DNA from 3 places in the Kocuria sediminis genome. Region 1 is predicted to be linked to each of the others. Evidence: riboswitches for the same ligand, from Rfam matches in the RefSeq annotation. Region 1 holds a riboswitch; each other region holds the start of a gene.
What was found. A riboswitch is a leader RNA that binds a small molecule or an ion and turns the genes downstream of it on or off. The one in region 1 is predicted to bind S-adenosylmethionine.
Positions count from the first base shown of each region.

Region 2: another riboswitch for S-adenosylmethionine. It lies ahead of GMA12_RS15750 (ABC transporter ATP-binding protein); the one in region 1 lies ahead of GMA12_RS14670 (O-acetylhomoserine aminocarboxypropyltransferase/cysteine synthase family protein).
Region 3: another riboswitch for S-adenosylmethionine. It lies ahead of GMA12_RS15865 (cobalamin-independent methionine synthase II family protein); the one in region 1 lies ahead of GMA12_RS14670 (O-acetylhomoserine aminocarboxypropyltransferase/cysteine synthase family protein).

Region 1 covers NZ_WOGU01000013.1:19,189-29,444, forward strand. Annotated here, with positions in the region: gene GMA12_RS14655 (SDR family oxidoreductase) at 1-946, shown strand, start outside; gene GMA12_RS14660 (sulfurtransferase) at 976-1,833, opposite strand; gene GMA12_RS14665 (cystathionine gamma-synthase) at 1,857-3,047, opposite strand; gene GMA12_RS14670 (O-acetylhomoserine aminocarboxypropyltransferase/cysteine synthase family protein) at 3,056-4,384, opposite strand; SAM riboswitch class IV at 4,400-4,532, opposite strand; gene GMA12_RS14675 (Lrp/AsnC family transcriptional regulator) at 4,682-5,134, opposite strand; gene GMA12_RS14680 (thiamine pyrophosphate-dependent enzyme) at 5,375-6,550, shown strand; gene GMA12_RS14685 (alpha-ketoacid dehydrogenase subunit beta) at 6,547-7,596, shown strand; gene GMA12_RS14690 (dihydrolipoamide acetyltransferase family protein) at 7,599-9,119, shown strand; gene GMA12_RS14695 (DUF2188 domain-containing protein) at 9,171-9,386, opposite strand; gene GMA12_RS14700 (hypothetical protein) at 9,392-9,547, opposite strand; gene GMA12_RS14705 (prenyltransferase) at 9,764-10,256, opposite strand, start outside.
Region 2 covers NZ_WOGU01000015.1:48,531-58,786, reverse strand. Annotated here, with positions in the region: gene GMA12_RS15755 (aliphatic sulfonate ABC transporter substrate-binding protein) at 1-793, opposite strand, end outside; gene GMA12_RS15750 (ABC transporter ATP-binding protein) at 881-1,720, opposite strand; SAM riboswitch class I at 1,726-1,829, opposite strand; gene GMA12_RS15745 (maleylpyruvate isomerase N-terminal domain-containing protein) at 1,934-2,614, shown strand; gene GMA12_RS15740 (CoA-binding protein) at 2,747-3,211, shown strand; SAM riboswitch class IV at 3,317-3,431, shown strand; gene GMA12_RS15735 (LLM class flavin-dependent oxidoreductase) at 3,508-4,926, shown strand; gene GMA12_RS15730 (DUF4383 domain-containing protein) at 5,072-5,557, shown strand; gene GMA12_RS15725 (baeRF2 domain-containing protein) at 5,669-6,799, opposite strand; gene GMA12_RS15720 (Rv3202a family protein) at 6,960-7,190, shown strand; gene GMA12_RS15715 (SDR family NAD(P)-dependent oxidoreductase) at 7,269-8,015, opposite strand; gene GMA12_RS15710 (DUF4397 domain-containing protein) at 8,220-9,038, shown strand; gene GMA12_RS19615 (sortase domain-containing protein) at 9,038-9,904, shown strand; gene GMA12_RS15700 (RNA polymerase sigma factor) at 10,032-10,256, shown strand, end outside.
Region 3 covers NZ_WOGU01000015.1:75,158-85,413, reverse strand. Annotated here, with positions in the region: gene GMA12_RS15870 (cobalamin-independent methionine synthase II family protein) at 1-894, opposite strand, end outside; gene GMA12_RS15865 (cobalamin-independent methionine synthase II family protein) at 944-2,161, opposite strand; SAM riboswitch class I at 2,174-2,278, opposite strand; gene GMA12_RS15860 (3-hydroxybutyrate dehydrogenase) at 2,451-3,206, shown strand; gene GMA12_RS15855 (IclR family transcriptional regulator) at 3,223-4,002, opposite strand; gene GMA12_RS15850 (CoA transferase subunit A) at 4,146-4,889, shown strand; gene GMA12_RS15845 (CoA transferase subunit B) at 4,886-5,608, shown strand; gene GMA12_RS15840 (acetyl-CoA C-acetyltransferase) at 5,605-6,795, shown strand; gene GMA12_RS15835 (short-chain fatty acid transporter) at 6,933-8,300, shown strand; gene GMA12_RS15830 (hypothetical protein) at 8,308-8,922, opposite strand; gene GMA12_RS15825 (zinc-dependent alcohol dehydrogenase) at 8,990-10,138, opposite strand; gene GMA12_RS15820 (hypothetical protein) at 10,237-10,256, opposite strand, start outside.

The sequences.
Region 1 (10,256 bases):
CGTGATGACCTACGCGGACGCCATGCGCCGCTACGCCCGCGTGGCGGGACTGCGCCGGCGCGTGGTCTTCCACCTCCCCCTGCCGGCGCCGCGGCTGTCCGGGTTCTGGGTGGGCATGGTCACCCCGATCCCCCTGGCCCTGGCCGTGCCGCTCGTGCAGTCCCTGCAGCACGACGCGGTGGCGGACGAGCACGACATCGACGCCTACATCCCCCCGCCCCCCGAGGGCCTGGCGGGCTACCGCCGGGCCGTGTCGCTGGCCTTGAAGAAGATCGAGGACAACTCCGTGGAGACCACGTGGGACGTCCACTACAGCTCCTCCGAGGCCGCCGCGGACCCCCTCCCCTCGGACCCGGACTGGGCCGGGCGCACGGTGTTCGTCGACGAGCGCAGCCGGACCGGACCGGCCCGTCCCGAGCAGGTCTGGCGGGTCATCGAGTCCATCGGCGGGCGCAACGGCTGGTACTCGCTGCCCCTGGCCTGGCAGGTCCGCGGGGTCATGGACAAGCTCGTGGGCGGCGCCGGGCTCAACCGCGGCCGCCGCGACGCCACGGACCTGCAGGTCGGCGAGTACGTGGACTGGTGGCGGGTCGAGGCGCTGGAGGAGGGCCACAAGCTACTGCTGCACGCGGAGATGCGGGCCCCCGGCCGGGCCTGGCTCGAGCTGTCCGTGGAGCCCGAGGGCGAGGGCAGCCGCTACCGGCAGCGGGCCATCTTCTTCCCGAAGGGCCTGCCCGGCCGGCTCTACTGGTGGGGCGTGTGGCCCTTCCACGGCTTCATCTTCCCCTCCATGGCCCGCAACATCCTGGCCGCGGCCGCCGCGCGGGACGGCTCCGGCCCGCACGCCCCGGAGCGGACCCCCGACCAGGCCGCCACCGCGCAGACGGCCACCGAGCAGGACATCGAGGGGGCCGCCGCCGCGCGGGACGCCGGGGCCCGCGGCTGACCGGGGCCCGCGGCTGACCGGGGCCCGGCTCAGCCGGGGCCGGCCACCGGCCGCGGGCCCGGGCGGCCCCACTCGGCCCAGGAGCCGTCGTAGACGGCGACCTCCGTGCGGCCCGTGAGGTGGGCGCCCAGGGCCAGCACGCACGCGGTCAGCCCCGAGCCGCAGCTGGTGACCACGCGCCGCCCCTCGGGGGCCGCCGCCGCGATCCGCGCCCGCAGCTCGGGCAGCGGCAGCAGCCGCCCGTCCGGGCCCTGCAGCTCCGTGTACGGCAGGCTGACCGCCCCGGGCATGTGGCCGGGGCGCAGGCCGGGCCGCGGTTCGGGCTCCGTGCCCGCGAACCGGCCGGCGGAGCGGGCGTCGAGGACGACCGCCCCGGGCTCCCCGAGGGCGTCGGCGACGTCGTCGGCGCCCACGAAGAACCCCTCCTGCGGCACGAGCTCGACGTCGCCGGGCTCGGCGGGCGGATCCGCGTGCGTGCCCACGGGCCGTCCTTCGGCGGCCCAGGCCGGCAGCCCGCCGTCGAGCACCGCCGCCCGGTCGAAGCCCGCCGCCCGCAGCATCCACCACACCCGGGCGGAGGCGAAGATCCCCTTGCCGTCGTAGGCCACCACGGTGCTGGTCCGGGAGATCCCCAGCGCACGGGCCGCCGCGGTCAGCCGGCCGGCCGGGGGCATCGTGTGCGGCAGCTCCGCGGACGGGTCGGCGAACGGCCCGTCCAGGTCCAGGAGCAGGGCGCCCGGGATCGCCTCCTCGGTGCGGTTGAGCGTGGAGCTCGCGTCCACCAGCACGAGCCGGGGGTCGCCGAGGTGGCCGGCCAGCCACCCGGTGCCCACCACGGGCCCGGGCAGCTCGAGGAACGTCTCGGAGTGCGGGGTGCCGGTGCTCATGCGGGCCAGGGTAGCGCCTCGGGCTACGAGGCCGCGCCCGTGAGCGCCCGTTCGAGGTCCTCCAGCTGGTCCTCGACGTCCTCGATCCCCACCGACAGCCGCACGAGGTCGGTGGGCACCGCCAGCGGGGTGCCCCGGACCGAGGCGTGCGTCATCTCCGACGGATAGCAGATCAGGGACTCGACCCCGCCCAGGCTCACGGACAGCGAGTACAGCCGCGTGCCCTCGGCCACCGCGCGGGCCGCAGCCTCTCCCCCGGCGAGGCGGAAGGAGACCATGCCGCCGGACCCGCGCATCTGCGTCGCGGCGAGCGCGTGGCCGGGGTGCTCGGGCAGCCCGGGGTAGAGCACCCGGGACACCTCCGGGCGCTCCAGCAGCCACTCGGCGATCCGCTGGGCGTTCTCCTGGTGGCGCTCCATGCGCAGGCTCAGGGTCTTGAGCCCGCGGGCGGCCAGGTAGGAGTCCTGGGGCCCGGCCACGGCGCCGGCGGCGAACTGCTGGAAGCCGACCGTCTCCGCGAGCGGCGCGCCGCGCCAGGCGGCGGCTCCGACGACCACGGCCCCGCCGAGGACGTCGGAGTGCCCGCCGATGTACTTGGTGGTGGAGTGCACCACGGCGTGGGCGCCGAGCAGCAGCGGGTTCTGCAGGTACGGGGACGCGAAGGTGTTGTCCACCACGAGCAGCGCCCCCGCCTCCCGGGCCAGCTCCGCCCAGGCCGCGACGTCGGCGATGCCGAGCAGCGGGTTGGAGGGCGTCTCCAGCCACAGGACCGCGGTGTCCCCGGGGCGGACCGCGGCGCGGACGGCGTCGAGGTCGGTGATCTCCACGGGCGTGTGGCCGATCCCCCACGGGGCGAGCACCCGGGTGATCAGCCGGTTGGTGCCGCCGTAGCCGTCGGCGCCGAGCACCACGTGCTCGCCCGGGCGCAGCACCGCCCGCAGCAGCGCGTCCTCGGCGGCGATCCCGGAGGCGAAGGCGAACGCGCGATCGCCGTGCTCCAGGGCCGCGAGCTGCTCCTCGAAGCCGTTGCGCGTGGGGTTCGAGCCGCGGCTGTACTCGTGGCCGGCGCGCAGGACGTTGATCCCGTCCTGGGCGAAGGTGGAGGTCTGGTAGACCGGCGGGATGACGGCCCCGGTCAGCGGGTCGGGCTGCTGGCCGGCGTGGACGGCGGTGGTGGTGAAGCCGCGTCGGCGGGTGGTGACGGTCCGAGTCATGGTGGGGCTCACTTCCGGAGGGTCGGAACGGTCTCGGGCACGGCGTCGAGGGCCTGGCCGAGGTCGGCCACGAGGTCCTGCGGGGCCTCGAGGCCGATCGAGAGCCGGATGGTGGTCTCGGCGATCCCGCCCGCCCGGCGCTGCTCGGGCGTGAGCCGGCAGTGGGTCATCGCGGCCGGGTGGGCCACGAGGCTGCGGGTGTCGCCGATGTTGGCGACCAGCTTGAACAGCCGCAGCCCGTCGATGAAGGGCCCCACGGCGGCGTCCGGGGCGGCGAGGTCGAAGGAGAACACGGAGCCGGTGCCGCGGGGGAAGTCCCGGGCCGCGATCCCGGCCCCGGGGTCCCCCGGCAGCCCGGGGTGGTGCACGCGCGCGACGGCGGGGTGATCGGCGAGGAACTCGGCCACGGCCAGTGCCGAGGCCGTGTGCCGGGCCACCCGCAGGTCGAGGGTCTCGGTGCCCTGCAGGATCTGGCTGGCGTTGAACGGGGAGAGCGTGGTGCCGAGGTCGTGCACGTACTTGGCCCGAACCAGGTGCAGGTAGGGGCTGGCCCCGGCGCACTTGTCGAGCAGGCTCTGCCCGCCCCAGCGGGCGCGGGCGCGGGTGAACTGCGGCCACCGCGCCGGCTGCGCGGACCAGTCGAACGTCCCGCCGTCCACGACCGCCCCGGCGAGGGCGTTGCCGTGGCCGCCGAGGAACTTGGTGGCCGAGTGCACCACGACGTCCGCGCCCTTCTCCAGCGGCCGGTACAGCGCCGGGGAGGCGAGGGTGTTGTCGACGACGACGGGCACCCGGGCCGCCCGGGCGACGTCGGCGATCCCGGGCAGGTCCGGCAGCGTGGCCAGCGGGTTGCCGATGGACTCGAGCAGGAAGGCGCGGGTGTCGGGGCGCACGGCCGCGGCCCAGGCGCCGGGGACGGTGGGGTCCACGAAGTCGACCTCGACGCCGTGGTCAGCCAGCGAGTCGGTGAGCAGGTCCACGGTCCCGCCGTAGAGCTTCTCGGAGGCGACCAGGTGCCTGTCCTCCCCCTGCCCGAGCAGGGCCAGCAGCGCCACGGCCACCGCGGACTGCCCGGAGCCGGTGGCCACGGCGCCCACCCCACCCTCGAGGTCGCTGATCCGCTGCTCGAGCACGGCGACCGTCGGGTTGCCGGTGCGGGTGTAGGTGAAGCCCGCCCGGGTCTGGGCGAACATCTGCCGGGCGGCCTCGTAGTCCGGGAACTCGAAGGCGGCGCTCTGGTAGATCGGCACCGTGAGGGTGCGCTGCCCGGGGTCGTGGTCGGCGCCGGCGTGGATCTGCCGGGTCGAGAGGTCCAGGTCGGTCACGGGGAGGGACATGGCGCGGCTCCTGTGCACTTGCTCTTACCCGCACCGGTCACCCGCTGCGCGGCAACGGGGATGCAGGCCGCTTCCTCATCCGAACCACCCGGTGAGCATGGGGTTGGTGCGCGACCCAGTCGGAGCTTGGCAGTCGCGTCTCGTGAAGCTGGGACCACAGTATGCGCGGGGCGGGCCGGCGCCGCTCCACGACCGAAGATGACGTCCGTGACGGATCGTGACGCCGCTCGCGACGCATCCTGTGACGCCCTTGCGATCACCCCCGGTGGCGTCCCGCGCACCCGGTGCCGCGGCGGGTTACGCCCGGGTGTCGATGTCCTCGAAGATCAGGAACGTCTGGGTGTCCACCACGCCGGGCAGCTGCTGGATGTGCTCGAAGATCACCTGCCGCAGGTGCACCGTGTCCACGGCGCGCACCAGCAGCATGACGTCGAAGTTCCCGCCCACCAGGGCGATGTGGTGCACGGCCGGGATGGCCTGCAGCTGCCCGCACAGCTCCCGCCAGGTGTTCTGCTGGAGCTTCAGCGTCACGTAGGCCGAGGCCTGCAGCCCGGCGCGCACCGGGTCGATCACGGTGCTGAAGCGCAGGATCACCCCCTCGTCGCGCAGCCGGTTGATGCGGGCGTAGGCGTGGGCGCGGGAGACGTGCACGGCCGCCGCGATCGCGGTCACCGACTGCCGGGCGTCCCGGGAGAGCTCGGCGAGGATCTTCCGGTCGGTCTCGTCCAGCGGGACGGGGGTCGAGGGCACGGCGGGCTCCTTCGGGGTGGGGTGGGAGGGCGGGAAGCGGTGTCGGACGAATGCGTGTGTCCCACGCCACAGTAAAACATTTCGTCCACGGAGACGGCACCGCCGCCCGCAGGATTCTGGACTTTCCCGCGCGCCTGGATACGAACCGCTCATCCTTCTCATACTGGGCGGACAGAACTTCAGCGGCCTTCCCGCCTCCCCGCGTCCGCGCCCGGACCGGGGACCGACCGAGGGGACACCATGAGCCAGACCGTCGAGACCCCCGAGGACCCGATCCTCCGGGCCTCCCAGACCTTCGGCATCACACCGGAGCAGTACATGCTCCCGGCCCGCGGCGAGATCCGGATGGTGGACCCCGCCGGCCGCCTGCTGCCGGCCGAGGAGCAGGGCACCGAGCCCGGCCACGAGTACCCGCTGCCCGCCGGGGACGTGCTGCTGGGCGCCTACGAGAAGCTGGTGGTCGGCCGCCGGGTCAACGACCAGAACTCCGCGCTGGTGCGCCAGGGCCGGATGGCCGTCTATCCCTCCAGCCACGGGCAGGAGGCCTGCCAGGTGGCCGCGGCCCTGTGCCTGCGGGAGGGCGACTGGCTGTTCCCCACCTACCGGGACACCGTGGCCGTGATGACCAGGGGCGTGCGGCCCATGGACGTGATGTCGATCTTCCGCGGCGAGTGGCACGGCGGCTACGACCCCCACGAGCACCACGTCGGCATCCAGTCGACCCCGCTGACCACCCAGCTGCTGCACGCGGTGGGCGTGGCCCACGCCGCGAAGCTGCGCGGTGAGGACACCGTGGTCCTGGCCATGTGCGGCGACGGCGCCACGAGCGAGGGCGACTTCCACGAGGCCCTGAACTTCGCCGCCGTGTTCAAGCTGCCGGTCGTGTTCTTCGTGCAGAACAACGGCTACGCGATCTCCGTGCCCCTGTCCCAGCAGTCGGCCGCCCCGAGCCTCGCCCACAAGGCGGTCGGCTACGGCATGGCCGGGGAGCGGGTGGACGGCAACGACCTGGTTTCCCTGCTCGCCACGCTGGGCCGCGCCGTGGACCTGGCGCGCTCGGAGTCCGAGCCCCTCCTCGTGGAGGCCCACACCTATCGCATGCAGGCCCACACCAACGCCGACGACGCGACCCGCTACCGCGACGACGCCGAGGTGCAGGAGTGGATCGCCAAGGACCCCGTGACCCGCATGCGCGCCTACCTGGCCGGGGAGGGGCTGCTCGACGACGCGGCCGAGCAGCGCATCGCCGCGGCCGCCGAGGACGTCGCCGCGGCCCTGCGCGACGGCATGAACGCCGACGTGGAGGTCGACCCGCGCGAGCTCTTCCGCCACGTCTACACCGAGCAGACCCCGCAGCTCGCCGAGCAGGAGCAGTTCCTCGCCGCCGAGCTCGCCCGAGAGGAGATCGCACAGTGAGCACCCTCCAGGCCCCCGCCCCGTCCGGGCGGACCCCGGCCGTCAAGCCGGCCACCTTCGCCCAGGCGCTCAACACCGCCCTGGCCGACGCCCTGGCCGCGGACGACGCCGTCGTCGTCTTCGGGGAGGACGTCGGGACCCTCGGCGGGGTCTTCCGGATCACCGACGGGCTGACGAAGCGCTTCGGCCGCACCCGCTGCTTCGACACCCCGCTGGCCGAGTCCGGGATCGCCGGGATGGCCGTGGGCATGGCGATGAACCGGATGCGCCCCGTGATCGAGATGCAGTTCGACGCCTTCGCCTACCCGGCCTTCGAGCAGATCGCCTCGCACATCGCGAAGATGCACAACCGCACCCGCGGCGCCGTGACCCTGCCGATCGTCATCCGCATCCCCTACGCCGGCGGCATCGGCGGCGTGGAGCACCACTGCGACTCCTCCGAGGCCTACTACGCCCACACCCCGGGCCTGAAGGTCTTCACCCCGGCCACCGTCGAGGACGCCTACCTCATGCTCCGCGAGGCGATCGACTCGGACGACCCCGTGGTGTTCTTCGAGCCGAAGAAGCTCTACTGGTCCAAGGCGCCGGTGGACCTGGCCGAGCTGAGGGACCGCTACGAGAACCGGGCCCCGGAGCGCCGGGAGGGCCGCGCCGTCGTCGCCCGCACCGGGCAGGACGCCACGATCCTCACCTACGGGCCGTCCGTGCCCACCGCCCTGGCGGCCGCCGCGGCCGCCGAGGCCGAGGGCCGCTCCCTCGAGGTCGTGGACCTGCGCAGCATCGTCCCGTTCGACGACGAGACCGTCGCCGCGTCGGTGCGCCGCACCGGGCGCGTGGTCGTGGTCGCCGAGGCCCCCGGCTTCGCCTCCGTGGCCGCCGAGATCGTCGCCCGGGTGCAGGAGCGCTGCTTCCACTCGCTGGCCGCGCCGGTGCGGCGGGTGACCGGCTTCGACATCCCGTACCCCTCGCCCAAGCTCGAGGAGTACTACCTGCCCAGCGTCGACCGCATCCTCGACGCCGTGGACGACCTGCAGTGGGAGGACTGACCATGACCGTGAAGACGTTCACCCTGCCGGACCTCGGCGAGGGACTCACCGAGGCCGAGCTCGTGAGCTGGCTGGTCCAGGTGGGCGACACCGTGGCCGTGGACCAGCCCATCGCCGAGGTGGAGACCGCCAAGTCCGCAGTGGAGGTGCCCTGCCCCTTCGCCGGGACCGTGCAGGAGCTGCACGGCGCCTCCGGGCAGACCCTCGACGTGGGCGCGCCGCTGATCTCCGTGAACACCGGGGACACCTCCGGGACCCCCGCCCCGCAGGGCGGCGGGCCCCGCGGCGGGCAGTCCTACCGCGAGGAGGAGCGCGCCGGCGCGGACCCCCGCTCCGCGGCCGAGGCGGGCACCGTGGCCTCCGGGACCTCCGACGACGCCGAGGGCTCCGGCAGCGTGCTGATCGGCTACGGCACCCCGGCGGCGGGATCGGCCGGGCGCCGGCGCCGCCCCAGGCGTTCCGGCGCCACCGCCGGGGCCTCCGGCCCGGTCGCCGACGGGCTCGGCGACCGGCTCACCCGGCAGCTCGCCGAGCAGGCCGCCGGGCAGGCCGCCGCCGCCGGGGCCGCCCACGACGCGATGGCCTCGGCCCCGCGGCTGGCCCCCACCGTCGTCTCCCCGATCGTGCGCAAGCTCGCGAAGGACCGCGGGATCGACATCTCCACCGTGCGCGGCTCCGGGCCCGGCGGGCTGATCCTCCGCCGGGACGTCGTGGCCGCCGCCCCGGAGACGGCCACGCCGGAGGCCGCCGCGCCGCAGCCCCTCGCCCCGGAGACGGCCGCCGGGGCGCCGTCCCCGACGGACCCGCGCACGGGGCTGGGCGTGGCCGGGCGCGTGCCGGTCTCGGGGGTGCGGAAGGTCATCGCGCAGGCGATGAGCCGCTCGCGCACCGAGATCCCCGAGGCCACCGTCTGGGTGGACGTGGACGCCACGAAGCTGGTGGAGCTGCGCGCGGCGCTCAAGGCGCAGGACCCCGCCACCGCGCCGGGGCTCATGGCCCTGATCGCCCGCTTCGTGCTCGCCGGCCTGACCCGCTACCCCGAGCTCGCCACCCGCATCGAGACGCGCGAGGACGGCAGCCAGGAGATCGTGCGCTTCGAGGGCGTGAACCTGGGCTTCGCGGCGCAGACCGACCGCGGGCTCGTGGTGCCGAACATCCGCAACGCCCACGCCCTGAGCGCCCGCGGCCTCGACGCGGAGCTGCGGCGGCTCACCGAGCTCGCCCGCTCCGGCAAGGCCTCCCCGGCGGAGCTGTCCGGGTCCACGTTCACCCTCAACAACTACGGGGTGTTCGGCACGGACGGGGCCGCGGCGATCATCAACCACCCGGAGGTGGCGATCCTCGGGGTCGGCCGGATCATCGACCGGCCGTGGGTGGTCGACGGGCAGCTGGCCGTCCGCAAGGTCACCCAGCTCTCCCTGGCCTTCGACCACCGGGTGTGCGACGGCGGGACGGCCGGCGGCTTCCTGCGCATGGTGGCCGACGCGGTCGAGAACCCGATGTCGGTGCTCGCGGACCTGTAGCAGCTCCGCCGGCCCGGGCCTGCGGGCCCGGGCCGGCGGTGGCCGGGAGGCTCAGCGGCTCGGGACGGACCCGCGGCCGGGAGCGGCGCCGGGGTGCAGCAGGACCCTGCCCCCGGTGTCCCGGGTGATGTTCCAGGCCCATTGCAGGGCGCCGGCCCGGGTGCTCGCCCGGAGGCCGCCCCAGCGGGAGCCCGGCGCTCGCACCTCCCAGCCGCCCAGGGGGCTGCGGGCCACGACGCGGTCGACGGACGCGGACACGACGGCCACGCCCCTCAGTCGCTCTCGGGACCGGAGCAGTACAGGCACTCGGGTTCGGCGGCGCCGCAGGCGCACCGCAGCGCGAGAACGCCCCAGGACAGGGCGGCGGTCCCGCGGAGGCGGGGGCGGGACGGGGCGGGGACGACGTTCGGCAGGAGTTCGACGGTCATGGGTGCAGGTCCTCGGAGGATGGGCCGCTGAGCGGTGGTCGTGCAGGAACGCACCGGCGACGGCCGCGGTCAGGACGGGGCACCTGTGTCCTGGCTCACGGCCGACGGTCCGGTGCCTCCAGTATCGGCCCCCGCTCCCGTCGGCAAAAGCAATGCTTTCCGACGACTACTGGTTAGTATTTTTGTGCCCTCACCCAGCGGCGCGGAGGCGCCGGTTCAGTGCGCGAGCTCCCAGGACCACAGCAGCAGCATCGTCACCAGGAAGCCGGTGAGGTAGTTCAGCCACAGGAACCGCCGCCAGCCGCGGTTGGCCCGCGCGCAGCCGGCGTCCGTGATCGTCAGGAACGGCACGAGGTTCGCCAGGTAGGGCAGCACCAGCAGGGACGCCAGCGGCCCGGGCCAGGGCACGAGCAGCAGGAGCAGCCCGGCGGCGAGGTAGAGCACCAGGGCGGCCCACACGGTGGGGCGGGCGCCCAGGACCGTGGCGATCGAGCGCAGCCCGCCCTCCCGGTCCGCCCGGACGTCCTGCACGGCCCCGAACGCCTGGGAGGCCATCGACCACAGGAAGAACCCCGCGCACAGGGCCACGAGGCCCACCGACGGGTCCGCCCCGGCGAGCACCAGGCCGTAGACGGCCGGGGACACGAAGTGGGCGGCGGAGGTCGCCGAGTCCAGGAACGGGACCTCCTTGAAGCGCAGTCCCTCGAGG
Region 2 (10,256 bases), on a different contig from region 1:
GCAGCTGGGCGGTCTCCTCGGGGTGGGCCAGTGCCCAGTCCCGGGCGTAGGCGTAGACGTCCACCACGGTCTGCGCCGCCTCGGGCTGCTCCTCGAGGAAGGTCTCGTGCGCGTTGAGGAAGCCGTAGGTGTTGAAGTCCACGTTGCGGTAGAACAGCTCGGCGCCGTTCTGCTCCGCGGCGGCCATGATCGGGTCCAGCCCGGACCAGGCGTCCACCTGGCCGTTCTCCAGCGCCGAGCGGCCGTCGGCGTGCTGCAGGTTCTGGATCGTGACGTCGGCCGGGTCCACCCCGCCCTCCTCGAGGGCCTGGAGCAGGAAGAAGTAGGGGTCGGTGCCCTTGGTGGCGGCCACGGTGCGGCCCTCGAGGTCGGCCACCGACCCCACCCCGCTGCCCGGGGTGGTGACGAGCGCGGACCACTCCGGTTGCGAGTACAGGTCGATCACCTTGATCGGGGTGCCGTTGCTGCGGGCCAGCAGCGCCGCGGAGCCGGCGGTGGAGCCGATGTCGACCGCCTCGGCGCGCAGCGCCTCGTTCGCCTTGTTCGAGCCCGCGGACTGCACCCACTCCACCTCGGTGCCCTCCTCGGCGAAGGCGGCCTCGAGCCAGCCCTTCTCCTTGATCACCACGGAGAGCGGGTTGTAGGTGGCCCAGTCGACCGTGACCTTCTCGGCCGCCTGTGCCTCGCCGGAGCCCTCACCCGAGCCCTCCCCGGCCATGCACCCGGTCAGGGACAGGGTCAGGACGGCGGCGAGGGCGGGGACCGTGCGGGCGGGGCGCGGGGACAGCGGCATGGTGGGGCCTTTCGTGGTGGGGTGGGCGTGCCGGGCGGACCCGGCGCGGCGCAGGGCCGCGCCGCGCCCGGGGGGAGCGGGGCGGGATCAGCGGGTCGCGGGGTGGTGGGCGTCGACGCCCAGGTGGCCGAGCAGCTGCACCCGCAGCTCGGCGAGGACCTCGGAGGCCCGGTCGCGGGGACGGTCGCCGGGCACGGAGAGCACCGTGCTGATCGAGGCGGGGGCGGTCGGGCCGGTGCGGCCCAGGACCACGATCCGGTCGGCCAGCTGCAGGGCCTCGTCGACGTCGTGGGTCACCAGCAGGACGGTGGTCGGCTGCGCGGCGTGGACGGTGAGCAGGAGGTCCTGCATCCGCAGCCGGGTCAGGGCGTCGAGGGCGCCGAAGGGCTCGTCGAGCAGCAGCACGCCGGGGTTGCGGGCCAGCGCCCGGGCCAGCGACGCGCGCTGGGCCATGCCGCCCGAGATCGCCCGGGGACGGTGGTGGGCGTGGGCGGTCAGCCCGACCAGGTGCAGCAGGTCGTCGATCACGGCGTCGGCCTCGGCCCGGCCCAGCCCGGAGGGCAGCCCCAGGCGGACGTTCTCGCGCACGGAGCGCCACGGCAGCAGCCGCGGCTCCTGGAAGGCGACGGCGCAGCGCGGGTCGATCCCGGAGACCGGGGTGCCGTCGATGAGCACCCGGCCGGCCGAGGCGGTGTCGAGGCCGGCGGCGGCCCGCAGCAGCGTGGACTTGCCGCAGCCCGAGGGCCCCAGGATCGCCAGGACCTCCCCGGGCCGGGCCGTGACGTCGACGTCGTGCAGGACGTGGTGGTCGTACCCGCCGGACGGGAAGGCCTTGCCGACGTGCTCGAAGGCCACCGAGCAGGCGCGCTTCGCGGTGGCCGGTGCGGCAGTGGTGGACGGTGCAGAGCCCAGCAGAGACGTGCCCATGATCAACTCCATCGGTCCTGGCATTAGCACCTCGCACGGGGATCGGACGGATCCGTGCCGGTTGCTGCGACGTCGACGAGCCAGGTCTCTCAGCCGCTCCGGATGGTTACCGCCCCATTGAACGTGCTCCGCGGGCCGCCTGGCAAATCGCTCCGCGGGCCGTCATGGTCGAAAACGGTGGCACGCCGCGCCCTCGTGCCGCACCATGGACCCATGACGAGCCGGAACACCCCGACCCGGGCGGACCTGGTCCGCGACGCCTGCACGGCGTTCGCGGCGGTCCTGGACGGGCTCGGGGACGACGACTCCTGGGCTCCCACCGGCTGCCGCGGGTGGTCGGTGCGGGACCTCGCCCACCACTGCGCCGCGGATGCGGTGCGCGGTCTGGTCGCCCTGCACACGCCCACCACGGCCCGCCCGGATCGGGACGCCGCGACCTACTGGGCGGACCGGGGGGTGGACCCCGCGGCCGCGGCCGAGGACCGGCGCCGCACCCGGGCGGCGGCGAGCCTGTACCCGGACTGGGAGGAGCTGCGGGGGCACTACCGGGAGTCGGCGCGGGCGCTGGTGCACGCGGCGGAGCGCTGCCGGCCCGGCGGGACGGTCCGCACCCAGGGCCACGTGCTCCGGGTCGACGACCTCCTGAGCACCCTGGCCGTGGAGGCCACGGTGCACCACCTGGACCTCATCGAGCACCTGGAGGGCTGCCCGGGGCCGGCGGTGGACGGGCTCGCCGAGGTCCGCCGGGTCCTCATCGACCTGTGGGAGCGGGAGCCGCCCGAGCACTGGAGCGACGAGCACTTCGCCCGGGTGGGCACCGGCCGCGCGGCCCTGCCCGCCCAGGACCGCGCGCACCTGGGCCCCGAAGCCGACCTGTTCCCGCTCTTCTCCTGACCCATCCCTCCTGCCCTCCCGCCGGGATCGCACGTGTCGGCGACCCGTGCGCGGTGGCCGGGACGTGCAACCTCGGGACATGGTGGGGATGCGTGCGGGACGTGGGCGGCGGGTTCGTGCCAGGGTGGGGGCATGAGCCGCAACGACCCAGCCGTGATCGACCGCCTGATGACACAGTCCGGACGGTGGGCCGTGGTGGGGCTGACCGGGAACACGGCCCGGCCCGCGCACTCGGTCGCCAAGCGCATCCGGGACGACCTCGGCATGACGATCGTCCCGGTCAACCCGAAGGGCGAGGTGGTGCACGGTGAGCCCGGCTTCCGCACGCTCGCCGAGGTCCCGGGGCGGATCGACGTGGTGGACTGCTTCGTCAACTCCCGCCGCGTCGGGGCCGTCGTGGACCAGGCCATCGCCGCCGGCGCCAGCGCCGTGTGGCTGCAGCTGGGCGTCGTGGACCACGCGGCGGCGGACCGCGCCGCTGCCGCGGGACTCGACGTGGTGATGGACACGTGCCCGCTGATCGAGCTCGGGGCGCGGCTGCGGCGCGGCTGGACGCTGGACCCGCGGCGCTCGCCGCCGCTCGCCCCGCCGGCCTGACTCCTCCCGCGGTCCTTCCGCGAGTTTCCGTGATCCTCCCGTGCACCGGGTGGACGAGGGGTTGCCCCGTGTGCGGGGGGAGCCGCTAAGCTGGTCCGCGACGACGATGACGAGTCCCGACGCGAAGCTCTGGCTGGTCGGGCGGCAACCCTCTCCCGTAGCGGGGTGCCCCAGATGAACATCGGGCCGCGGCGCACTCGCCCCGTGGCAAGTACGGCGCCCACGAGTGCGTCGGACCCGCGAGCAGGTCTTCACGACGCACGGGCGCGGGTCGATGATCGACCTGGGAGGTCCCTGTGAGCAAGCGCATCGCCCTGAACGCCTTCGACATGACCTGCGTGGGGCACCAGGCCCCGGGCCTGTGGAAGCACCCGCGCTCCCGCGCCGACGAGTACAACACCCTCGAGTACTGGACGGACGTCGCCCAGGTCCTGGAGAAGGGCCTGTTCGACGCGATGTTCCTCGCCGACGTGGTCGGCTACTACGACGTCTACCGGAACTCCGCGGCGCCGGTGATCAAGGACGCCACCCAGATCCCGGTCAACGACCCGTTCATGCAGATCTCCGCGATGGCGGCCGTGACGAAGCACCTCGGCTTCGGGGTGACCAGCGCGATCACCTACGAGCAGCCGTATCCGCTGGCACGGAAGTTCGCGACCCTCGACCACCTGACCAAGGGCCGGATCGGCTTCAACGTGGTGACGTCCTACCTGAAGTCCGCGGCCGAGAACCACGGGCTGACGGAGCAGATCTCCCACGACGAGCGGTACGAGATCGCCGAGGAGTTCATGGAGGTCTGCTACAAGCTGTGGGAGGGGTCCTGGGAGGACGGTGCGGTCAAGCGCGACCGCAAGAACGGGGTCTTCGCCGACCCGTCCCTCGTGCACCCCATCCAGCACCACGGCAAGTACTTCGACGTGCCGGGCATCGGGCTGACCGAGCCGTCCCCGCAGCGCACCCCGCTGATCTTCCAGGCCGGCGCCTCCTCGCGCGGGCGCGCCTTCGCCGGGCGGCACGCGGAGGCGGTGTTCGTGGGCGGCATCCGCCCGGACCTCACCCGCGTGGTCACCGACAAGCTGCGCGACGAGGCCGAGGCCCAGGGCCGGGGGCGGGACGACCTCAAGATCTTCGCCATGCTGCACGTGATCGTCGACGAGACCGACGCGAAGGCCGAGCAGAAGCGGCGCGACTACGAGCAGTACGCGGACGCCGACGGCGCCCTGGGTCTCGTGGGCGGCTGGTCCGGGGTGGACCTGGGCCGCTACGACGAGAACGACGTGCTGGAGTACATCAAGACCGACTCCATCCAGTCCTTCCTCACCCCGTTCACCACCGCGGACCCGAAGAAGAAGTGGACGGTCAAGGAGGTCGCCAAGCACATCTCGATGGGCGGGATGGGCGTGCCGATCGTCGGGTCCCCGCAGACGGTGGCCGACGAGCTGGAGCGGTGGATCGACGACGGCGGCCTGGACGGCATCAACCTCGCCTACCACGTCTCCCCGGGCTCGTTCGAGGACTTCGTGGAGTGGGTCGTGCCGGAGCTGCAGAAGCGCGGCCGCTACCGCACCGCCTACGAGGGCACCACGCTGCGCGAGAACGTCTACGGCGCCGGACGGACCAGGGTGCTCGACACCCACCCGGCCGCGCGGTATCGGGGCGCCTACGCCGGCAAGCCGTCCGCCGCGGACACCCCCGCCCGCGATCTCGTGTCCTGACGCACTCGGGGTCGCGGGCCCCGCGCTCTTCCACCGCGTGCGGCAGCGCAGTACTCTGGTGGTACCAAGCATGCTTTCCATGAACGTCCGCCGCTCCGGTCCCACACCCGGATCACCGCAGACACGAAGGAAGCGAGGCACCACCATGACCACTCCCGCCGCCCGGCCGGACCACCGGACCGCGCACCGCTCACCTGTCCAGACCGCCGCTCTGCTGTACGGGGCGGTCTTCCTGCTCGTGGGCGTGGCCGGCTTCATCCCGGGCCTGACCACGAACTACGACCAGCTCATGGCCGCCGGCCACCAGTCCGAGGCGATGCTGCTGGGCGTCTTCCAGGTCTCCTGGCTGCACAACATCGTCCACCTGCTCTACGGTGTGGCCGGGCTGGCCCTGGCCCGCTCCGCCGCCGGGGCCCGCAGCTTCCTGCTGTGGGGTGGGCTGGTCTATCTGGTCCTGTGGATCTACGGGCTGCTCGTGGGCCCGGAGTCGCCCGCGAACGTCGTGCCGGTGAACACCGCCGACGACTGGCTGCACCTGGTCCTGGGCGTGACCATGGTGGGCCTGTCCTTCCTGCGCCGGGACACCCACGACCGCAGCGCCACGCGCAACACCACCGGCCCGGCCTACTGACCGCTCCGCCGCACCGACAGCGCGGTGCGGCCAGCAGGTCCGCACAGCAGGCCCGCACGGCAACGGCTCCCCCGCCTCGGCGGGGGAGCCGTTGCCGTGCGGCGGGGCCGGTCAGCCGGCCGGGGCGGCGCGCCAGCGCAGCAGGGCCGCCACGTCCGTGCTGTCCGGCAGGGCTCCGGGCGGCACGAAGACCGGGCGGCCGTCGGTCAGCACCGCGGCGCGGACCAGCGCGGCGTCGGCAGGTACCCGGCCGAGCACGCGGGCGCCCACGGCCTCCGACTCCGTCACGGCGACCCACGGCTCGGCGTCCAGCGCGAGCAGCTGCTGCTCCGCGTCCAGGTGGGTGTCGTCGATCAGCAGCGTCTCGGCCTGCGCCTGCTGGAGCGCCGAGACCACCGGCTCGATCCCGGACACCGCCGTGGGGTCCGGGCGGCCCTGCTGCTCGGCCAGCCGCTCGAGCAGCTCGTGCTGCCGGTGGGCGATGACCTCCGCGACGCGCCCCTCGACCTGGTGGCCGAAGTCGGCGGACTGGCTGCCCTCGGCCCGGGTGTTCGCGTCCACGACGCTCACCAGGGCACGGGTGGCCTTGGACAGCTGCTCCTCGACGAGGCCCCGGGCCCGCAGGTCCCCGGCCAGGACGACGAGCTGCGCCCCGCTCTCGGCCACGACCTTGTCGATCTGCTCGGCGACCTGCTCCGTGTTGCGCCGCCACACGTCCTCGGTGTGCCGCTGCCAGCGTCCCTGCGACCAGCCGCCGCCGGGGAACTTCTTCAGGTGCTCGGTCTCGCCCTCGATCTGCTGCTCGTCCAGGGCGCGGGCGCGGCTGGCGTACTCCAGGCAGATCTCGCCGCCGTCCCGCCCCACCTCGGCCACCACGTAGGGGAAGTCGTCCGGACGGTGCCGGAACAGGGGGGTGAGGTCGGGCACCTCGCCCACCTCGAGCACGCCGCGCCCGGCCAGGGGGCCGGGGAGGACCTCGTTGATCTCCACGGCGCCGTCGCGCACCAGCAGATAGCGGCACACCGGGTCCGGCACGCCCTCCGCCGGGCGCACGGCGGCCTCCACCGCGGCGAGATCGGCCTTGGACGCCCCCTGCTGCTCCAGCTCCCGGCAGATGTTCTCCGGCAGGACGTCGATCGCGTGCAGCGAGTCGACCGTGCCCGTGCTGATGTCCGTGTACACGGTGCACCAGGGACCGGTGCTCTTGAACAGTTCGGCATAGCGGTGGAATCGACTCGTCATGATGGACAACTCCTGCTGTTGAGCGGTGCTTCCTGTGGTGCAGACCACGTTATCGGACGCCCAGGGGGCTGGGAACAGCGGCCGGGCCGAGTAAGGTCGGACGCACGCGACCGGTCGCCCGACCGGTGGCTCCATCGGTCCCACGACGCAGGAGGCAGCCATGAGCGACGCACCCGGTTCGAGCAGCGAGTACAACGAGGCCGACCGGCTCGAGCAGTCGATCGACGCCGAGCCGCCCGAGATGGACGACCAGGACGTCGAGGCGTCGGCGCACACGCCCGACCGCTCGGAGGCGTCCTCGCTCGAGGCGAATCCCGCCGACCTCGAGGAGCAGGACCGCGAGGTCACGCTCGAGGAGCCGGCCGAGGGGTCGACGCTCGAGGAGATCTGAGCCCCGTGCCGCGTGCGGGCCCGCCCGGCCGTTCCTGCGGACGGCCCGCGGCGGGCGCCGCCGCGCCGGGCGCGCGGCTCAGACCGCCGACCAGCCGCCGTCCGAGGGCAGGACGACACCGTTGACGTTGGACGCGTCGTCGCTGGCGAGGAAGACGACGACGGCGGCCACCTGCTCCGCCGTGGCGGTGTAGGGGACGTTCTGCAGGAACGCTCCCATCCGCCCGGGGAACAGATCCGAGTCCATGGGGGCCTCGATGCCGGTCGCGGTCGCGCCGGGAGCCACGGCGTTGGTGCGGATGCCGTCGGCCGCGTGCATGAGGGCGGTGTTGCGGGTCAGCCCCACCACCGCGTGCTTCGAGGCCGTGTAGGCGGCGCCGGCGGCGGAGCCGCGCAGGGAGGCCTCGGAGGCCACGTTGACGATCGCCCCTCGGCCGGAGGCCCGCAGCAGCGGGATCGCCGCCCGGGTCAGCCGCATGACGGCGACGACGTTGACGGCGAAGACCCGGTCCCACGTCTCGTCGTCGACCTCGGCGACGGATTCGAACCGGTCCATGATCCCGGCGTTGTTGACGAGCACGTCCAGCCGGCCGTCCGCGGCCGCGAGCACCCGGCCCGCCGCGCCCTCCTCGGTGAGGTCGGCCACCACGGGGAACAGCGGCAGGAGGGGTTCGTCCGCCACCAGGTCCTCCAGCCGGCGCGCCGAGGAGTCCACCACCACGACGGTGGCCCCCTCCCGGGCGAGCCGGAGCGCGGTGGCGCGCCCGATCCCGGAGCCCGCCCCGGTGACGACGGCGGTGCGGGCGGTGAAGCGCTGGTCGTCCACGGTGGCTCCTGCTGCTCGGCGGGCGGACGGGGAGCGCCCCCGGGCGGGCCGCGGTGACGCCCTCCCATTCTGGGGCGGAGCGGGTCGGGAAGAACTTCTCGGAAAAAATGTGACCTGCTGCATCCGGCGGGGGGTCCCCGCCGGTAGTACGGGTGCAAGGTCGATCCCGCTTCCGCCAGGGAGCCCGTTCAAGGAGCACACACCATGCGCAAGACCCTTTCCGCCGCCGCAGTCCTCGGCCTCGGTGCCGGCGCCCTCACCATGACCCCGGCGTTCGCCGCCGAGCACGCGGAGCTCTCCGTGCTGCACGGGGTCCCGGACACCGTCGTGGACGTGTACGTCAACGGCGAGCTGACTCTGGACGACTTCGAGCCCGGCACCCTGGCCGGCCCGCTGGAGCTGCCCGCCGGCAGCTACGACCTGGCGATCACCGCCCCGGACGCCGCGGACGCCTCGGCGCCGATCATCGGCCCCGTCACCGCGGACCTGCAGACCGGGACGAGCTACACGGCCGCGGCCCACCTGGACGCGGAGGGCAACCCCACGGCCGCCCTGTTCACCAACGACATGTCCGAGATCGAGGCCGGCAAGTCCCAGCTGACGGTCCGGCACGTGGCCGCGGCCCCGGCCGTGGACGTGCTGGCCGGTGGCCAGCCGGTCATCAGCGGTCTCGAGAACCCGAACGAGGAGTCCCTGACGGTCGACGCGGGCACGGTCTCCGCGTCCGTGGCCGCCGCCGGCACCACCGAGCCGGTCATCGGCCCAGCCGATCTCGAGCTGGCCGAGGGCACCCACAACATCGTGTACGCGTGGGGCTCCCTCGAGGCCGGGAACCTGGCCCTCGCCGTCCAGACCCTCGAGGGCATGGAGCAGGCGCCCGGGGCCGTGCCGGGCGGCCAGTCCGGCCTGGCGGCCCAGGAGCAGGACACCATGCTCACCGCCGGCCTCGCGGCCGCCGGTGCGCTGGGGCTCATCGGCGCCGCCTACGGCGCCCGCCGGGTGCTCGCGGGGAACCGCCGGTAGTGAACCGCCCCGGCAGCCACGGCCCGGGCGCGCGGCAGGCTGCGGCCCACCGCGCGCCCGGGCCCGCCACTCCCGGCGCCCGTCGTCGTCGTCTGGCGGCGGCGGGTGCCGGGGCTCTCGCCTCCGTGTCCCTGCTGGTCGCGGCCGCCGTCACGGCCCTCCCTGCCGAGGGCGGGCCCGCGCCGTCGGCGCCCCTGGCGGCGGGTCCCTGGACGGCCCCGGCGCCCGTGCCGGTGCCCGCCGCCGACCCGTCGGAGGACCCTGCGGACGGCACCGCGGACGGCACCGCGACGGCGCAGGACACGGCACCGGACGGATCGGCGGCCCGGGCGCAGGACCCGTCGCCGGCGGGCACGGCGCCGGACCGGATCCCCGACCGGGTCCCCGTCGCTCCCGCCACCCAGGCGCCCCGCCCGGACGTCCCCGCCCCCGTGCGGGTGGTGGTGGACGGGTCGCCGATCGACATGTCCGTGGTCCCCGTGGGGATCGAGGACAACGGCGCCATGACCATCCCGGACAACCACGTGGAGCTGGGCTGGTACCGGCACGGACCGGCCCCCGGATCCGGGGAGGGCGCCGCGGTCGTCGCCGGACACGTCGACACCCTCACCGAGGTCACGCCGATGGCGCGCCTGAAGGACGTGCCGGTCGGGGCGGAGGTCAGGGTGGAGCGCGCGGACGGCAGCGTCCAGCGCTACCGCACCGAGTCCGTCCGGCACATCCACAAGGAGTCCCTCGCGGACGCGGACCTGTTCCGCCGCACGGGCGAGCCCGTGCTCCACCTCGTGACCTGCGGCGGGGAGTGGCTCGAGGAGATCGGGGACTACGAGGACAACGTGGTGCTGAGAGCGGTCCCGGTGCCCTGAGGGACGGGAGGATGTGATGTCCATGACCGGATGGCCGGCGTCCACTAGGCTGGGCGGGACGCACACGCCCGGGTCCCACCCGGTCGCCCGTCACCACGACCTCCGGCCCACGAGGAGCCCTTCGCCGATGCCGCCGCCGCCCCCGGAATGGGGACCCGAGCTCGACGCCGCGTTCGCCGCGGGGGACGAGCAGGCGCTCAGCGCGGCCTACCGGCACTGCGCGGGCGTCATCCGGGGCCTCGCCGTCCGGGCCCTGCGGGACGACACGGCGGCGGACGACGTCGTTCAGGAGGTCTTCATCCGGGCGTGGAAGTATCGGTCCGGATACCGCCCCGAGCAGTCCTCGGCCCCC
Region 3 (10,256 bases), on a different contig from region 1:
GAGGTCCACGAGGTGCTTGAGCTCGAGGTCCGTGGTGTGCGGGCCGTGCCAGGAGCCCCAGCACAGGTGGAAGCGCACCTGCTCCTCGGGGATCCCGCGCAGCGCGTGGTTGAGCGCCTCGACGCGCAGCCGCGTGAAGGCCAGGTAGTCCTCCACCGTGGGCTCCGGGTTGACCTGGTCCCAGGACTCCGCGATGGAGGGATCGTCGATCTGCACGATCAGCCCGGCCGCGGCGATCGCCAGGTACTCCTCCCGCATGGCGTCGGCGCACGCGTAGACGAGCTCCTCGTCGGTCCGGTAGTACTCGTTGGTCACGCGCGCGCAGGAGCCCGGGGACAGCGCCGCGACGAACCCCGTCTCCGCGCCCGTGGCGGCCATGGCGGCCTTGAGGTTGCGGACGTCGGAGGCCACCGCCTCCTGCCCGGTGTAGGTCAGCGGTCCGGTGATCTTCGGCTGCGTGGTCGAGGAGCGCCCGGTGAGGATGCCCGACGCCGGGTCCTCGTACGCCTCCCGGAACCGCTCCCGGTCCCGGCGATCCGGGAAGCTCGTGAGCACGACGTGCCCGGGCGAGGAGCGCCTGCGCTCCGTGGACGCCCACCGGTCCTCGTCCGTGGGCGTCAGCCCGCCGAGGCGCGAGAAGGAGTAGTTCCACCAGGCCCCGTAGTCGACGGCGCTGGACATCGTGTGCCCGTACTCGCCGTCGTTGACCACGTCCACGCCGGTCTCCCGCTGGCGCCGCACGACGTCCTCGACGCCCGTGGCGAGCTCGTCCGTGAGCTGCTCGAACGTGATCGCGCCCTCGGCGTGCTGCCGGTTGGCCTCCAGGAGGCGCGGGGTCCGGGGCAGGGAGCCCACATGGGTGGTCTGCACGCGATCGGTGTTCTGCAGGGTCATGGAGGTGCTCCTCGGGGGTGGCTGACGGGGGTGGGTGCGGGCGGGGCGCTCAGGCCCAGAGCCGGCGCGAGGCGAGCTCGGCGCCGCGGGCGAGCGTCTCGAGCTTCGCCCACGCGATCTGCGGGTGCACCCGCCCGCCCAGGCCGCAGTCGGTCGAGGCGATGACGCTCTCGCGCCCCACGAGCTTGGCGTAGCGCTCGATCCGGTCGGCGACGAGCTCGGGGTGCTCCACGACGTTGGTGGCGTGCGAGACCACGCCGGGCAGGATCAGCTTGCCCTCGGGCAGGGCGTGGTCCTCCCAGACCTTCCACTCGTGCTCGTGCCGGGCGTTGGCGCCCTCGAAGGAGTAGGCGCCCGCGTCGATCGACAGCAGCAGGTCCACCAGGTGCTTGAACTCGAGGTCCGTGGTGTGCGGGCCGTGCCAGGAGCCCCAGCACAGGTGGAAGCGGATCCGCTCCTGCGGCAGACCGCGGAGGGCGTGGTTGAGGGCCTCCACGCGGAGCTGGATGAAGCGCCGGTAGTCCTCGACGGCCGGCTCAGGGTTGATCTGGTCCCAGGACTCGGCGATGGAGGGGTCGTCGATCTGCAGCACCAGGCCGGCGTCGAGGATCGCGGTGTACTCCTCACGGAGCACGTCCGCCCACGTGTAGAGGAACTCCTCCTCGCTCGCGTAGTGGTGGTTGCCGATCCGTGCGGCCGAGCCGGGGGACAGGGCGGCGACGAAGCCCTCGGCCGCCCCCGTCTCCCGCAGCGCGGCGGTGAGGTTGGCGACGTCGGAGGACACCGCGTCCCGGCCGGTGTAGCTGATCGGCCCGGTCGCCGCCGGGAACACGGGCGGCGGCAGGTCGGGGTCGGCCAGGTGGATGCCGGAGGAGGGGTCCGTGTAGGCGTCGTGGAAGGCGGCGAGGTCCCGCCGGTCCAGGAAGCTCGTGAGCACCACGTTGCCGGGGGTCGAGCGCTTCGGGACGTGGACGTCGTTGTCGTCGACGATCTCGAGCCCGCCCGTGCGGTCGAAGGAGTAGGTCCACCACGCGCCGTAGTCCACCGAGTGGGTCATCGCGTGGCCGTACTCGCCGTCGTTGACCACGTCGATGCCGGCCTCGCGCTGGCGGCGCACGACGTCCACGACGGCGTCCCGCAGCAGGCGGTCGAACTCCTCGGCCCCGGCCGCGCCCGGGACACGGGCCTCGTTGGCCTCCAGCAGCTCCGGTGTCCGGGGGAGGGACCCGGCGTGGGACGTGAGGATGCGGTCGGCACTGTGCAGCATGGGGCGCTGTCCTTTCCATCGGTCCTGGCGGTAGCACCGGGGCGGAGGCGCGGGGGCCGTCCGTGCGGGTTGCTGCGGCGTCGTCGAGCCAGGTCTCTCGGCCGCTCTGGATGGTGACGACCCCATCCAATCCCACGGCCCGGATGTTGCGCCATTCGGGACCCGCGTGACGGGCATGACGCCGTGTGACGCGCGGGTCCCTGCTCGCCGTCGTGCTCCGGATCACATACCGTGACGGTGACCGGTGCCCCGGACCCTGTGGGCGCGGCGGACGGAAGGAAGGATCTCCATGTTCCAGGACAACGGCCTCGAGGGCCGCACCGCGCTGGTGACCGGTGGAGCGAGCGGCATCGGACTGGCCGCGGCCCGCGCCCTGGCGGGCGCCGGGGCGCACGTGGTCGTGGCCGACGTCGACGAGGCCGGCGCGCAGCGGGTCGCCGACGAGCTCGGCGGGCGGGCGTGGGCCGTCGACCTGCTCGACACCGCGGCGCTGGCCGGACTGAGCCTGGAGGCGGACGTGCTCGTGAACAACGCCGGCATCCAGAAGGTGTCCCCGATCCAGGACTTCGACCCCGCCGACTTCCACCGGATCCTCGTGCTCATGCTCGAGAGCCCGTTCCTGCTGGTGCGCGCGGCCCTGCCGCACATGTACGAGCGGGGCTGGGGGCGGGTCGTGAACATCTCGTCCGTGCACGGGCTGCGGGCCTCCCCCTACAAGAGCGCCTACGTCGCGGCCAAGCACGGCCTCGAGGGGCTGTCCAAGACCGTGGCCCTGGAGGGGGCGGCGCACGGGGTGACCAGCAACTGCGTCAACCCCGGCTACGTGCGCACCCCGCTGGTCGAGAAGCAGGTCGCCGACCAGGCCAGGGTGCACGGGATCCCCGAGTCCGAGGTCGTGGAGCGGATCATGCTCGGCGAGACGCCGGTGAAGAAGCTCGTGGACCCCGAGGACGTCGGCAGCCTCGTGGCGTGGCTGGCCGGACCGCACGCCTCCATGGTCACCGGCGCGTCCTACACGATGGACGGGGGCTGGACGGCGCGCTGAGCGGACCGCGGACCGTTCAGCGGTGGCCCAGCTCCCGGGAGAGCCGGTGGGCCTCCGTGAGCAGGGCCCGCCCCAGGAGGCCGCGGCGCTCCCCGGCGAAGCGCGGCTCGATCCCCGTGAGGCTCAGGGCGTAGACCGGCGCGCCGGTCGCGTCGAAGACCGCCGCGGCCATGCCCCAGCTGCCCTCCACGATCAGCCCCGGGTTCACCGCGAAGCCCTCCCGCCGCACGTCCTCCAGCAGCTCGCGGATCCGCTCGGAGGTGTGCAGCGGGCCCCACTCGGCGCGGACCGCGGTCGTGGCGGCGAGGATCCGCTCCACCTCCGCGTCCGGCAGGTGGGCCAGGACCACCAGACCGGCCGAGGCCACCCCCAGCGGCAGCCGCAGGCCCTCGTACAGCACGTGGGAGCGGATCGGGAACGCCCCCTCCACCCGCGCCAGGCACACCGTCTCGGTTCCCCGGCGGGCCGAGAGGAACGCGCTCTCCCCCGTGGCCTCGGCGAGCCGGCGCAGCGACGGCCCGGCCAGCTCCCGGATCGGGTAGCGGTGGGCCGCGACCGCGCCCAGCACGTAGAGCTCCGGGCCGAGCTGCCACGCCGTGCTGCCGGCCGGGCGGTCCACCAGTCCCTCCTCGGCCAGCCCCGTCAGGAGGCGGTGCACGGTGGGGCGCGTCAGCCCGGTCGCCGCCGCGAGCTCCGCCACGGTGCTGCCCTGCTCCCGCCCCGCGACGGCGCGCAGCAGCTGCGCGACGCGGTGGACCACCTGGGTGCCCGAGCCGGCCCCGACCTTCTCCGTCATGGACTCCACTATATGGACATTCGGGGACCTGATGGCCGGATGCTGAGGAAAGTCCGCGGGATCCCGGCCCACCGGTTGACCGGTATGTGGGGTGTTCCTAGATTGAGTCCTGGGTCACAGTTCACCGACAGGAAGGGACAAGGGTGTCCAAGGTCATCGACAACGCCGCCGAGCTGCTCGCGGAGCACCTGCGGGACGGCATGACGCTCGCCGTCGGCGGGTTCGGGCTCAGCGGGATCCCGCGGGACCTCATCGAGGCGGTCCGCGACTCCGGGGTCACCGGTCTCACGGTGGTCTCCAACAACATGGGCGTGGACGGCAAGGGCCTCGGGGTGCTGCTGGAGAACCACCAGGTCACGAAGGTGCTCGCCTCCTACGTGGGCGAGAACAAGCTCTTCGCCCAGCAGTACCTGGACGGCGAGCTCGAGGTCGAGTTCAACCCGCAGGGCACGCTCGCCGAGCGGCTCCGGGCCGGCGGCGCGGGCATCCCCGCCTTCTACACGAGGACCGGGGTCGGCACCCTCGTGGCCGAGGGCAAGCCGCACGCCGAGTTCGACGGCGAGACCTACGTGCAGGAGCGCGGCATCGTGGCCGACATCGCTCTGGTGCACGCCCACACCGGTGACACCGACGGGAACCTCGTCTACCGCTACACCGCGCGCAACTTCAACCCGATCGTCGCCACCGCCGGGAAGCTCACCGTCGCCGAGGTCGAGCACCTCGTGCCGGTCGGCGAGATCCACCCCGACCACATCGTGACCCCCGGCGTCTACGTCCAGCACGTCGTGCCGTACAGCGGCGCGCCCAAGGACATCGAGCAGCGCACCGTCCGCCCCCGCCCCGCCACGGCCGGGCAGCCCTCCCACCAGAACGGAGACCACGCATGAGCTGGACCCGCGACGAGATGGCGGCGATCGCCGCCGTGGAGCTCTCCGACGGCGACTACGTCAACCTCGGCATCGGCATCCCCACCCTGGTGGCCAACAACCTGCCCGAGGGCGTGAACGTGGTGCTGCAGTCGGAGAACGGCGTGCTCGGCATGGGCCCGTTCCCCTACGAGGGGGAGGAGGACCCGGACCTGATCAACGCCGGCAAGCAGACCATCACGCTGCTGCCCGGGGCCTCGATCTTCGACTCCGCCACGTCCTTCGGGATGATCCGCGGCGGCCACGTCAAGATCGCGATCCTGGGGGCCATGCAGGTCTCCGGCTCGGGCGACCTCGCCAACTGGATGATCCCCGGCAAGATGGTCAAGGGCATGGGCGGGGCCATGGACCTCGTCGCGGGCACCCCGCGCGTCGTCGTGCTGACCGAGCACGTGACCAAGGACGGCTCCGCCAAGATCAAGACCGAGTGCGACCTTCCGCTCACCGGTGTGGGCGTGGTCGACCGCATCGTCACGGACCTGTGCGTCTTCGACGTCGAGGACGGCGGGCTCGTGCTGCGCAGCCTCGCCCCCGGCGTCACCGAGGACGAGGTCCGCGCGAAGACCGAGGCGTCCTTCCGCACCGAGCTGCAGGACGTCACCCCCGAGAGCGTCCCCACCGAGACCGCTCCGACCGAGACCGTGTCCGCCGCACCAGGTGCTGCCGAGGAGAACCGATGAACACCCCGAACGACGTCGTCATCCTGTCCGGCGCCCGCACGCCCCAGGGCAAGATCCTGGGGCAGCTGGCGTCCCTCACCGCGGCCGAGCTGGGCGCCCACGCCATCACGTGCGCGCTCGAACGCGCCGGCCTCACCCCCGACCAGGTCGACTACGTGATCATGGGCCACGTCCTGCAGGCCGGGGCCGGCCAGAACCCCGCCCGCCAGGCGGCGGTCACCGCCGGCATCCCGCTCGGGGTGCCCGCCGAGACCGTCAACAAGGTGTGCCTCTCCGGGCTCGTGGCCATCACCAACGCCGCCCGGATGATCCGGGCCGGCGAGGCCGAGATCGTCGTGGCCGGCGGCCAGGAGTCCATGACCAACGCCCCGCACCTCGCCGCGGGGGTGCGGCAGGGCAAGAGCTACGGCGACCTGAAGCTCGAGGACGCCGTGGCCAAGGACGGTCTCGTGGACGTCGCCGCCTGCGTGTCCATGGGCTCGCTCACCGAGTCCGGCAACGGCGAGCGGTCCATCTCCCGCGCGGAGCAGGACGAGGTCGCGGCCCAGAGCCACCGGCGCGCGGCCCGCGCCACCGCCGACGGCGTCTTCCGCGAGGAGATCGCCCCGGTGACGATCCCGCAGCGCAAGGGCGACCCGCTCGTGGTCGACGCCGACCAGGGCATCCGGCCGGACGCCACGGCCGAGTCCATGGGGAGCCTGCGGCCGGCGTTCGCCAAGGACGGCACCATCACCGCCGGCAACTCCTCGCCGCTGTCCGACGGGGCGGCGGCCGTGGTGCTGACCAGCCGGGGATACGCCGAGCGCCACGGGCTGGAGCACCTCGCCGTCGTCGGCGCCCCCGGCCAGGTCGCCGGACCCGACACGTCCCTGCACTCCCAGCCGTCCCGGGCCATCGAGGCCGCCGTCGAGAAGGCCGGCTGGACCGTGCAGGACCTCGACTTCATCGAGATCAACGAGGCGTTCGCCTCCGTGCTGATCCAGTCCCTGCGGGACCTCGACTACCCGCTGGAGCAGGCCAACATCCACGGCGGCGCGGTGGCCCTCGGCCACCCGATCGGGGCCTCCGGGGCGCGCCTGGCCCTGCACGCGGCGCTCGAGCTCTCCCGCCGCGGCTCCGGCAAGGCCGCGGTCTCCCTCTGCGGCGGCGGCGGCCAGGGCGAGGCGCTGCTGCTCTACCGCGACTGACCCCGTCCGGCCCCCGCGACCCACCCGCCCCGCCCCCACCGCGAGACACCACGCCCGCCCCCGGTGACCACGAGCACCCGTGGTCACCGGGGGCCGGCGTGGATCCTCGCGCGCCCCCCACCGCAGGAGATCCCGTCATGAGCACCGACATCCGTGAGCCCGCGATCGCCCGGGCCATGCGGCCCGTCAACTCGGTCGTCGAGAAGTACATCCCGTCCGCGCTGAACTTCGCGATCCTGCTGAGCGTCGCCGTGGGCGTCATGGCGCTGCTGCTCACGGACGCCGGGCCCGCCGACGTGCTGCGCGGCTGGGGCGAGGGGCTCGCCGGGCTGCTCGCCTTCATGACCCAGATGGCGCTGATCCTGCTGCTGGGCCACGCCCTCGCCAACACCCGGCCGGTGCGCCGGCTGCTCGGCGGCCTCGCCCGGGTGCCCCGCACGGCGCTGCAGGCCTACGTGTTCGTCTTCCTCGTGGCGGCGCTCGCCTCCCTGATCACCTGGGGGCTCGGCCTCGTCGTCGGCGCCCTGCTCGCCCGCGACGTCGCCGCCGAGGGGGACCGCCGCGGCCTGGAGCTGAGCTTTCCGATGCTGGTGGCCTCCGGGTTCTCCGGCTTCGTGGTCTGGCACATGGGCTACTCCGGGTCCGGGCCGCTCACCGCGGCCACCCCGGGCTCCTTCATCGAGGAGCAGATCGGGCGCACCGTGCCCATCACGGAGACCACCTTCTCCGCCTGGAACATCACCGCCGCCGTGGTCACGATCGTGCTCGTCGCCCTGGCCCTGTGGCTCGTCGCCCCGCGGGCCGTGGACCCCGCCCACCGGATGACCGCCGCCGCCCTCGCCGCGTCGGAGCAGACGGTCGGCGAGGACGAGGTCGCCACTCCCGCCGACCGGCTCGACGCCAGCCGGGTCCCCACCCTGGTCGTCGGGCTGGCGCTCGCCGGCTACCTGGTGCTGCACTTCGCCGAGGGCGGCACCGTGACGCTCGACATCGTGAACTGGATGTTCCTGGCCCTGATCTTCCTGATCGCCCGCAACGCCTTCGAGGTCATGGCCCTGATCAAGAACGCCGCCGCCAACGTCGGGGACATCCTCCTGCAGTTCCCGCTCTACGCCGGGATCATGGGCATGATGGCGGCGACCGGGCTGATCCAGGTGCTCTCCGACTCGATCGTGGCCGTCGCCTCGCCCCAGACGCTGGGGCTGCTCGCGTTCCTGTCGGCGGGCATCGTCAACTTCTTCGTCCCCTCGGGCGGCGGCCAGGTCGCGATCCAGGCCCCGATCCTGCTCGACGCGGGCGCCCGGCTGGACGTGGACCCGGCCGTGATGATCATGGCCATCTCCTACGGCGACCAGTGGACCAACATGATCCAGCCGTTCTGGGCCCTGCCGCTGCTGGCCATCGCCGGGCTGAAGATCCGCGACATCCTCGGCTACACCACCGTGGTGCTCGTGGTCTCCGGCCTGGTCTTCGGCACGACCCTGCTGCTCGTCGGCGCGGGCTGAGCCCGGCTCAGCGGACGCGCCGGAGCAGGGCGCGGCCGGCGGCGAGGGCGGCGCCGCCGGCCAGGACCCAGGGCCCGGCCACGAGGAGCGGGTCCAGCCACTGGTGGGAGAGGTCGGTGCGCTGGTGCCCGGTGCGGGAGGAGAGCCCGTGGCGGGTGAACTCGGCGCGCACCCCGGTCTCGGTGACCGGGTTGTCCGGGCGCAGGGTGGCGAAGGAGGCCAGGTGGCTCTCCCAGGCGTCGATGCGGTCGGCGGCGAGCAGGATCAGCCAGTGCGCGGCCCGGCCTTCGCTGTAGCGGCGGTAGGCGTGCCGGCGCAGCACCCCGGAGAAGCCCTTGGGCGGGCAGGAGGTGCCGAAGACCGGGGGCAGCCCGGCGTGCTCGAGCGAGCGTTCCCGCGGCCAGCGTTCGGGCTGGCGCTCGGGGAACTCCCAGTGCGCCCCGGTGGCGGCCCGGTCGTAGCGCAGCCTCGGCACCGCGGGGCGGTCGGCCGGGTCCAGGTCCGCCCCCCAGCCGGGGATGCGGGCCCGCAGCGCCTCCCGGTCCACCCGCCGGTCCGGCTCCCCGGGCAGATAGGCGGCGTGGGCGGAGACGTCGCCGGGGGTGTCGGGGATGGGCGTCATGGCTTCCTCCTCGGTGGGCCGGTGGGCCGGTGGGCCGGTGGCTCGGGTCGGGGTGGGGTGCCGGGGCTCAGGAGGCCCCGGGCACCACCAGGGTCTTGATGCACCCGTCGAGCTTGGCCGAGAACATGTGGTAGCCCTCGGCGATGTGCTCCAGCGGGATGCGGTGGGTGACGATGTCGCTGGGGGTGAGGTAGCCGTTGCGGATGTGCTCGAACAGCCGCGGCCACTGCCGCTTCACCGGGCACTGGTTCATCCGCAGGGTCAGGCCCTTGTTCATCGCGTCGCCGAACTTCACCGCGCTGAACATCGGCCCGTAGGCGCCCATCACCGACACCGTCCCGCCCTTGCGCACCGCGTCGATCGCCCAGTTCAGCGCGATCGGGGACCCGCCCTGCAGCTTGAGCTTGGCCGCGGTGACGTGCTGGGTGAAGTTGCCGTCCGCCTCGGCCCCCACCGCGTCGATCACCACGTCCGCGCCCAGGTAGTCGGTGCTGCGCTTGAGCTCCACCACCACGTCGTCGTGCTCGGCGAAGTTGACCGTCTCGGCCTGGGCGAACTGGCGCGCCTTGGCCAGCCGGTAGTCCAGGTGGTCGACCACGATCACCCGGCCCGCGCCCATCAGCCACGCCGACTTCGCCGCGAACAACCCCACCGGCCCGGCCCCGAGGACCACCACGGTCTCGCCCTCGGCGATGTCGCCCAGCTGCGCCCCGAAGTAGCCGGTGGCCAGGGCGTCGGTGCACAGCACCGCGTCCTCCTCGTCCATCCACTCCGGGATCACCGCCGGCCCCACATCGGCGAAGGGCACCCGCACGAACTCGGCCTGCCCGCCGTCGTAGCCCCCGCAGGTGTGGGAGTAGCCGTAGATCCCGCCCACCGCGGTGGCATTGGGGTTCACATTGTGGCAGTTGGAGTACAGGCCCCGGGCGCAGAACCAGCAGGACCCGCAGAACACGTTGAACGGCACCATCACCCGGTCCCCGGGCACCAGGCGCTCCACCGAGGAGCCCACCTCGTGGACCACCCCGACGAACTCGTGGCCGAAGGTCATCCCCACCCGGGTGTCGGGCATCATCCCGTGGTAGAGGTGCAGATCCGACCCGCAGATCGCCGCCCGCGTCACCCGCACGATCGCGTCATTGGGATGCTCGATCCCCGGAACGTCCTTCTCCTCCACCCGCACCTTGTACGGCCCGCGGTACACCATTGCTCGCATCCGGCCCACCTCGATCAGTAAGCACACTGTTGATGGAGGCCAGCGTTGCACCGTCCCCCGGCGCGGTCAACCCCCTGTGCGGGACGGGGCCCGGGGGCTCAGCCCGCGCCGGCGGAGC